Regions from separate parts of the Paeniglutamicibacter sp. NPDC091659 genome, predicted to be linked through region 1. Evidence: riboswitches for the same ligand, from Rfam matches in the RefSeq annotation. Region 1 holds a riboswitch; the other holds the start of a gene.
What was found. Region 1 has a riboswitch for S-adenosylmethionine ahead of ACIQLF_RS04015 (cobalamin-independent methionine synthase II family protein). Riboswitches for the same ligand answer to the same signal wherever they lie in the genome.
Positions count from the first base shown of each region.

Region 2: it holds a riboswitch for S-adenosylmethionine, as region 1 does, so the genes downstream of both, ACIQLF_RS13780 (methylenetetrahydrofolate reductase) here and ACIQLF_RS04015 (cobalamin-independent methionine synthase II family protein) in region 1, are expected to answer to the same signal.

Region 1 covers NZ_JBIVTO010000001.1:879,922-883,293, reverse strand. Annotated here, with positions in the region: gene ACIQLF_RS04025 (alpha-ketoglutarate-dependent dioxygenase AlkB family protein) at 1-235, opposite strand, end outside; gene ACIQLF_RS04020 (DUF4232 domain-containing protein) at 342-1,523, shown strand; SAM riboswitch class I at 1,641-1,748, shown strand; gene ACIQLF_RS04015 (cobalamin-independent methionine synthase II family protein) at 1,763-2,992, shown strand; gene ACIQLF_RS04010 (N(5)-(carboxyethyl)ornithine synthase) at 3,103-3,372, opposite strand, start outside.
Region 2 covers NZ_JBIVTO010000007.1:56,548-59,919, forward strand. Annotated here, with positions in the region: gene ACIQLF_RS13775 (SDR family NAD(P)-dependent oxidoreductase) at 1-679, opposite strand, end outside; SAM riboswitch class I at 1,112-1,229, shown strand; gene ACIQLF_RS13780 (methylenetetrahydrofolate reductase) at 1,331-2,257, shown strand; gene metE (5-methyltetrahydropteroyltriglutamate--homocysteine S-methyltransferase) at 2,336-3,372, shown strand, end outside.

The sequences.
Region 1 (3,372 bases):
TGCGGGAATAGGCATAGGGCTGCCAGTGCCAGCCCAGACATACCGTCTGGACCGACATTTCGCCCGAACCGATCTTGGCGGCACGTGGCGGCACGGGTCCCCGCCCCCACTCATGGAACCTGTCCACAAGCCAGCGTTGTTCATCCAGACCGAGCCAGTCGGGAACCCAGACGGCGCCGGGGCTGAGTTCCCGCCGGGAACGGTCAAGGAAACTCTCCGAAAAGAGCGTGCTCAAAATAATCTCCTCGGGTCGCGGATCGAATCCAGGATTTCATTATCCGTGACCGACCCTACCCCGGAGCATGAATCGCCCGAAATGGCGTGCGACTAGGCTTGTCGGCATGAGCAACGACAAAGGACTGGCTGCCCGGAGCACGTGGATCGCGGGATTCGCAGGCGTTGGCTGGCTGCTAAGCGGCGCGCTGAATGGCTGGCTGGTTACACGCCCGGGGTTGCTCACCGTGTCCTTCGTGCAGCTGCTCTTTCCGGAGACGATAGCCCTCGTTGCATGGCGGACGGTCGATATCTGGCCCGTGTTCTTGGCTCTGGTTTCGACGCTCACGTTCATGCTTTTCACGGTCTGTGCCTTGTTGCTCGTCGGCCCTTTGAATGCGCTGGATCCTGCACATAGGCGCATCCGCTTCTTCGCAACGTGGATGTGCATTGTCGTTGCGTCCTTTGCCACAAGCGTTCTCTCGGCGCTGGGCGAGCTCATCGCCAACTGGCCGCCTCCGCGTCTGACAATGCTTTTCCAAGGCGTCGATTCCGACCTTTTGGCGGCGGGATACTGGGGAATCTTCTGGGGATGGCTTCCGGTGGTTGCCGGGACGTTGGTCGCCAGGCAACGCCCCGACGGCGTCGGCCGACGCAAGGCCTTCGGCATGCCGGGGCTCCTTGTCGCGGTTGCGGCCATCTTCATGGCCGCAACCCTGGTGATTGCGATCCCGCAGGCCCACCGGGAAACCAAGGCGCGGGCCGCTTTCGACCCGCCTGTCACGGCCCCGCCCGCATCCCCGGAACCCGATCCCATTGGCTCGCCCAGCGTCTCCTATGCGACGCAACCGGCTGGAACGGATTGGTGCGACGGCAAGGATCTCTCGCTGACCGTGTCCGAACCCGACGGCGCGACCGGCCACCGGGCAATGCGCATGGGGCTGACCAATGCAGGGGCGGCTTCCTGCGTCCTGGCGTCCTACCCCGATCTCGCCTTCGACAACGTTGACGGCTGGGCCATCGACGTTCTGGTGGTCCACGGCGGCTCGTTCATGACCGATGACCCGGGAGTCGCACGCGTGACGCTCGCTCCCGGGCAGGGCGCCGAGGCCTTCATGGGATGGAATGCGATGGTATCCGCGGGCGATACCCGCGTCGGCAACGTCCTGGTGGCCCCGTACGCGGGCACCCTGCGCCAGAACTCGACCGTCGACCTGGACATCGTCGACAGGGGAACCGTGTCCGTCACCGCCTGGCAGAAGGCAGGCAAGACCGTCGAAACGAGCCCATACCCCGGACCCAACGACTAGCTTCCGGCACGGTTCGGGCCCGTGGCCGGGGGCACGCCGGTTGACCACGGCCCGGACGACGTAACACGAGCGCGCCAAAGAATGACAAGAAACTGTTCCATGATAGGTATTGATTCGTAACCATCCGGAGCGGCCGAGAGACCTGGATCGATGAAGCCGCAGCAACCTAACCCGCCGACGAGGCCTCTGAAACGGTAACGGTGCTACTGCCAGGTTCGATGGAAAGTAGGCAATCGCCCATGTCCTTTGACAACAGCCACATCCGCACCACCCACGCAGGTTCGTTGCCCCGCACCGATGAGCTGCTGGCCGCCAACGAGGCTAAGGAACGCGACGGGATCACCCCCGAGTTCCACGGACTCCTCGAGGCCTCGGTCACCGGCATCGTCGCCAAGCAGCGCGAGCTGGGCATCGACATCCCCAACGACGGCGAATTCGGGCACACCATGTCCTCCGCCGTCGACTTCGGCGCCTGGTGGAACTACTCCTTCGCCCGCCTCGGCGGCCTGGAGGAAACCACCGTGGACCGCTGGGCCGAGACCTCGGTCAACCGTTCCACCCCCGGCAACGTGGTGCTCACCTCGTTCCCGGACCGCCGCGACCGCCAGGCTTTCGCCGAGGCGTACGCGGATCCGACCTCGGGCATCCTGGCGCACCGCAAGGCCACCACACAGCCGAAGGTCGTCGCGCCGCTGACCTACACCGGGCACGACCTGGTGGCATCGGACATCAAGAACCTGAAGACCGCCATGGCGGCGACGGGCACCGAGGAGGGCTTCCTCGCGGCGCTCTCCCCCGCGTCCTGTGCCCGGCTGGCCAACGACTTCTACACCAGCGACGAGGAGTACCTCTTCGCCGCCGCGGATGCCATGCGCGAGGAGTACAAGGCGATCCTCGATGCCGGGCTGGTCCTGCAGATCGACGACCCGTCGCTGGCCGAGTCCTGGGACCAGGTCAACCCGGAGCCGAGCCTCGAGGACTACCTGAAGTTCCTCGAGCTGCGCGTGGAGGCAACCAACCACGCGCTGCGCGGGCTGCCGGCCGAGCGGATCCGGCTGCACGTGTGCTGGGGTTCCTGGCACGGACCGCACACCACGGACATCCCGTTCGCCGACATCCTGGACCCGGTGCTGCGCATCAACGCCGGCATGATCTCCTTCGAGGCCGGCAACGTCCGCCACGAGCACGAATGGCGCATCTGGGAGGACCGGGCGCTGCCGGAGGGAAAGATCCTGGTCCCCGGCGTCGTCTCGCATGCCACGAACGTGGTCGAGCACCCGGAGCTTGTCGCCGACCGCATCGAGCGCTTCGCGAACCTGGTGGGCCGCGAGAACGTGATCGCGTCCACCGACTGCGGCCTGGGCGGACGTGTCCACCCGCAGATCGCCATGGCCAAGCTGGAGGCCCTCGGCGCCGGCGCGGCGCTGGCCACCAAGCGCCTGTGGAAGGGCGCCGCGGTCATCGCCTGATCGAGACAATCCGCTTCATCCGCGAAGTAGCCGCCGCACGCACCAGCATGCGGCGGCTTCTTCGGGTGTGGCCCAGGTCCACCCGATGGGCAGCAATCGGGCGAACTCGGTTAGCCTTCGACGTCCAGGTGGGGGTAGGTCTTTGCCCGGTGCTGGAACTCGAGGATCGAGGGGTTCTGGATGACGCCGTCGAGGATCTCGATCGACTTGGCCACCGTGTTGTTCGCCTGCCACGCTCCGGGGCCGCCCAGCACGTCTTCGACGAACGGCAGCACCGCTTCGCTGATTTCCCAGCTCGCCGAGTTCCACAGGTAGGACGGGCTGTGGTCGACCGCGTAGTAGTTGATGTTCTTGCCCACCGTGAACATGGGGTCGGCAAA
Region 2 (3,372 bases), on a different contig from region 1:
CCGAGACCAGGAACGCCACGATGGGCGCGACGTCTTCCTCCGGATCCCCGAAGCGCCCCAGCGGGACCTTGGCCAGCGAGTCCTGGTACATCTGCGGGTATGCCTCGCTCCAGGCCTTGACCCCCTCGGTCAACGCCATGGGGGAGACGACGTTGACGCGGATCTTGTCCTTGGCCCACTCGTTGGCGGTCACGCGCGAAAGCCCGCGGATGGCTTCCTTGGCGGAGGCGTAGGCCGCCTGGGTCATCTGGCCGACCATCGCCGAACCCGAGCCGAAGTTCACGACCGAGCCGCCGTTGACCGCCAGCAGCGGGTAGGCCGCGGCCATGAACTGGCGGGTGGCGCGGAAGCCGGTGTTGAAGGAGAGCTCCCACTGCTCCTCGGTCAGGTCGTTGAACATGGCCTGGCGCGAGGCATGGGCGTTGTTCACCAGTGCGTCCAGCCCGCCGTAGGTTTCGCTCGCCACTTCCACCGCGGCTGCGGCCACGGCTTTGTCGCTGACATCGCCCAACAGGAATTGCACGTCACCGCCGAGATCCCCCTTGAGCGCGGCGCCGGCCTCGCCGTTGACGTCGACGGCGACGACCTTGGCGCCGCGGGCCACCAACACCCGGGAGATGGCGCCCCCGATGCCCGATGCTCCGCCGGTGACGATGGCTACCTTGTTGGCAAGCTGCATTCCCATTCCCCTTTTCGCGTTTACGTGGCTGGGCGGTCCACTGGGGCGGACCGCCGGTCTACAGGATCACGCCAGCTGGCGCGTTGAAGGACGCCGCGTCTTGGCGGATCCGACGAAATCGTGTCGCGACGACAGTATCCCATTGGGCGCCCTTGCCACAATGACTTCATTCGCCACCCGCCCCTGGGCTCTGTCGTCGACGCCCCGAGCGCCCCTGTCACAAAGGCTTCACAATGGAAGCCAAAAGTAACGCTCAAGCGGAAAGTGACCGGGAAATCGGGCAAAGTCGGCTCGGCGCGCTCTTAACAATGGCTCGGGCGACGTTGCCAAAGATGACAAAAAATCGTCATGTGAAGTGTTTTTGCCCCGCGTGACGCGGGACGCGGCCGGCGCCTTGCACCGTCCTTGAAGCGTGGAACATGATGAATGCATCAACCATCAAGAGCGGCTGAGAGATCTGGCTCGTTGACGCCGCAGCAACCATCACACGATGGATTCCCCCGTGCGGGGACTCCGTTGTTGAGGGTGCTAAGGCCAGAAGCGATGGAGCCGCTTCAAAACCTGCTCACCATCGCCGCAGTCATCCGTACGGATCGCTGGGGCTTTTGTGGCGTACCTTGGGGCCTCCCTCGTTTAGACGAGGAGTCACACATGAGCATTACACCGTCCGCGGCCCCGCCGTCACTGTCCTATGAGCTGTACCCGCCGGTGAACCGCGACGCGACCGAGGGCGTTTTCAACAGCATCGAGGCGCTTCAGGCCACGAACCCCGACTACGTGTCGGTCACCTACTCGGGAACCCACGCACGCCGCCGGGCCTCGCTGGAATTGATCGAACACCTCATCCAGAACACCAGGCTGCGCCCGCTGGCGCACCTGACCTGTGTGGGGGAGAGTCGCCAGTCCCTCGAGAACCTGATCCGCCACTTCATCTCGCTCGGTGTCCGCGGTGTCCTCGCGCTTCGCGGCGACCTGCCCACCGATCCGGATGGCTGGCGCGGGGAATTCCCCTTCGCCCGCTACCTGATCGAACTCATCCGCGAGGTCGAAACCGAGCACTCGGCGGCACTGGCCGGCGGGCGGCTGGGGGTAGGCGTGGCCGCCTACCCGATCCAGCACCCCGAATCCCCGTCGTTCGATCACGACGTGGAGGTGCTGCTGGCCAAGGAACGCTCGGGGGCAAACTACGCAATCACCCAGGTGTACTTCCGGCCCGAGGAATACACCAACCTGGTTGATGCGGCCCGCCGAGCAGGGGTGTCCATCCCGATCATTCCGGGGGTCATCCCGCTGAATTCGCTCAAGCGTCTCAACCGGCTGGCCTCCATGACAGGCGTCGAACCGGACCCGATCCTGGCGCACGCGCTGGAAACGGCGAGCACCGACGCGGAACGCCACTACATCGGAGTCACCGCCGCGGTCACCCTGGCGCGGCGCGCCTTCGACGACGGGGCCCCGGGCGTCCATCTCTACACCTTCAACGACCACCGCGGCTCACTCGATGTCATCGAAAGGCTCGAACTGCCCCGCACCCGGGCCCAGGTCGTCAATTCCTGGGCCGCCCGCGCCGCCGTCTAGGCGCCCGGGCACTTCAAAACCTTTACCCATCAAATCACTAACTCTTCCCCCCACGTTCAACACCCAAGGAGCTACCCCATGACCAAGTCGACCTTCCCCGCAGCCTCCATCCTCGGCTACCCGCGCATCGGCCCGAACCGCGAACTCAAGAAGGCCCTCGAAGCCCACTGGGCAAACCGCACCGACGAGGCCACCCTGCACGCCGCAGCCCTTGAGCTGCAGCAGGCGAACCTGGCCAAGCTGACCACCCTGGGCCTGGGCGCCACCGACGCCTCGCTGCCCGGCGACTTCGCCTACTACGACCAGGTCCTCGACGCGACGGTCGCGCTTTCCGCACTGCCGACCCGCTTCGCCGACCTGGCAGCAGCCGACGGCACCATCAACACCGCCGCCTCGTTCGTGCTGGCCCGCGGCGACGAGTCCCGCGCCCCGCTGGAAATGACCAAGTGGTTCGACACCAACTACCACTACCTGGTTCCTGAGATCGGCGAGAACACCCCGATCGCCGCCAACGCCAAGCCGCTGGTCGAGTCCTTCAAGGCCCACGCGGCCAACGGAAACACCATCCGCCCGACGCTGGTCGGCCCGATCACCTACCTGCTGCTGGCCAAGGCCGAGGACGGCGCCGCAGAGGGCTTCGACCCGCTGACCCGCATCGACGAGGTCGTCGCCGCCTACGCACAGATCCTGACCGAGCTTGCCGCCGCCGGCGCCCCGTGGGTCCAGCTCGACGAGCCGGCACTCGTCACCGACCGCGGCGCCGCGCTCGCCGTTCCCGGCGCGCTGGCCGAGTCCGTCTACGCCAAGATCGCAGCCGCCACCGAACGCCCGGCCCTCTTTGTCACCTTCGGCTACGGCACCGCCGGCGACGTGACCCGCCCGGGTGCGACCCAGGGCCTGCTGGCACGTGCCGGCGTCGAGGCAGTGCACGCTGACCTGGTCCGCGGCCTGGCCCCGAAGGCCGAGTTCCTCGGCGATCTCGCAGGCTCCACCCTGGTGGCCGGCATCGTGAACTCGCGCAACATCTGGCGCAACAATCTGACCGAATCGCTGGAGATCCTGAAGAACCTGCGCACCGAGGTCGAGCAGTCCAACGGCACCATCGCCGTGGGCAC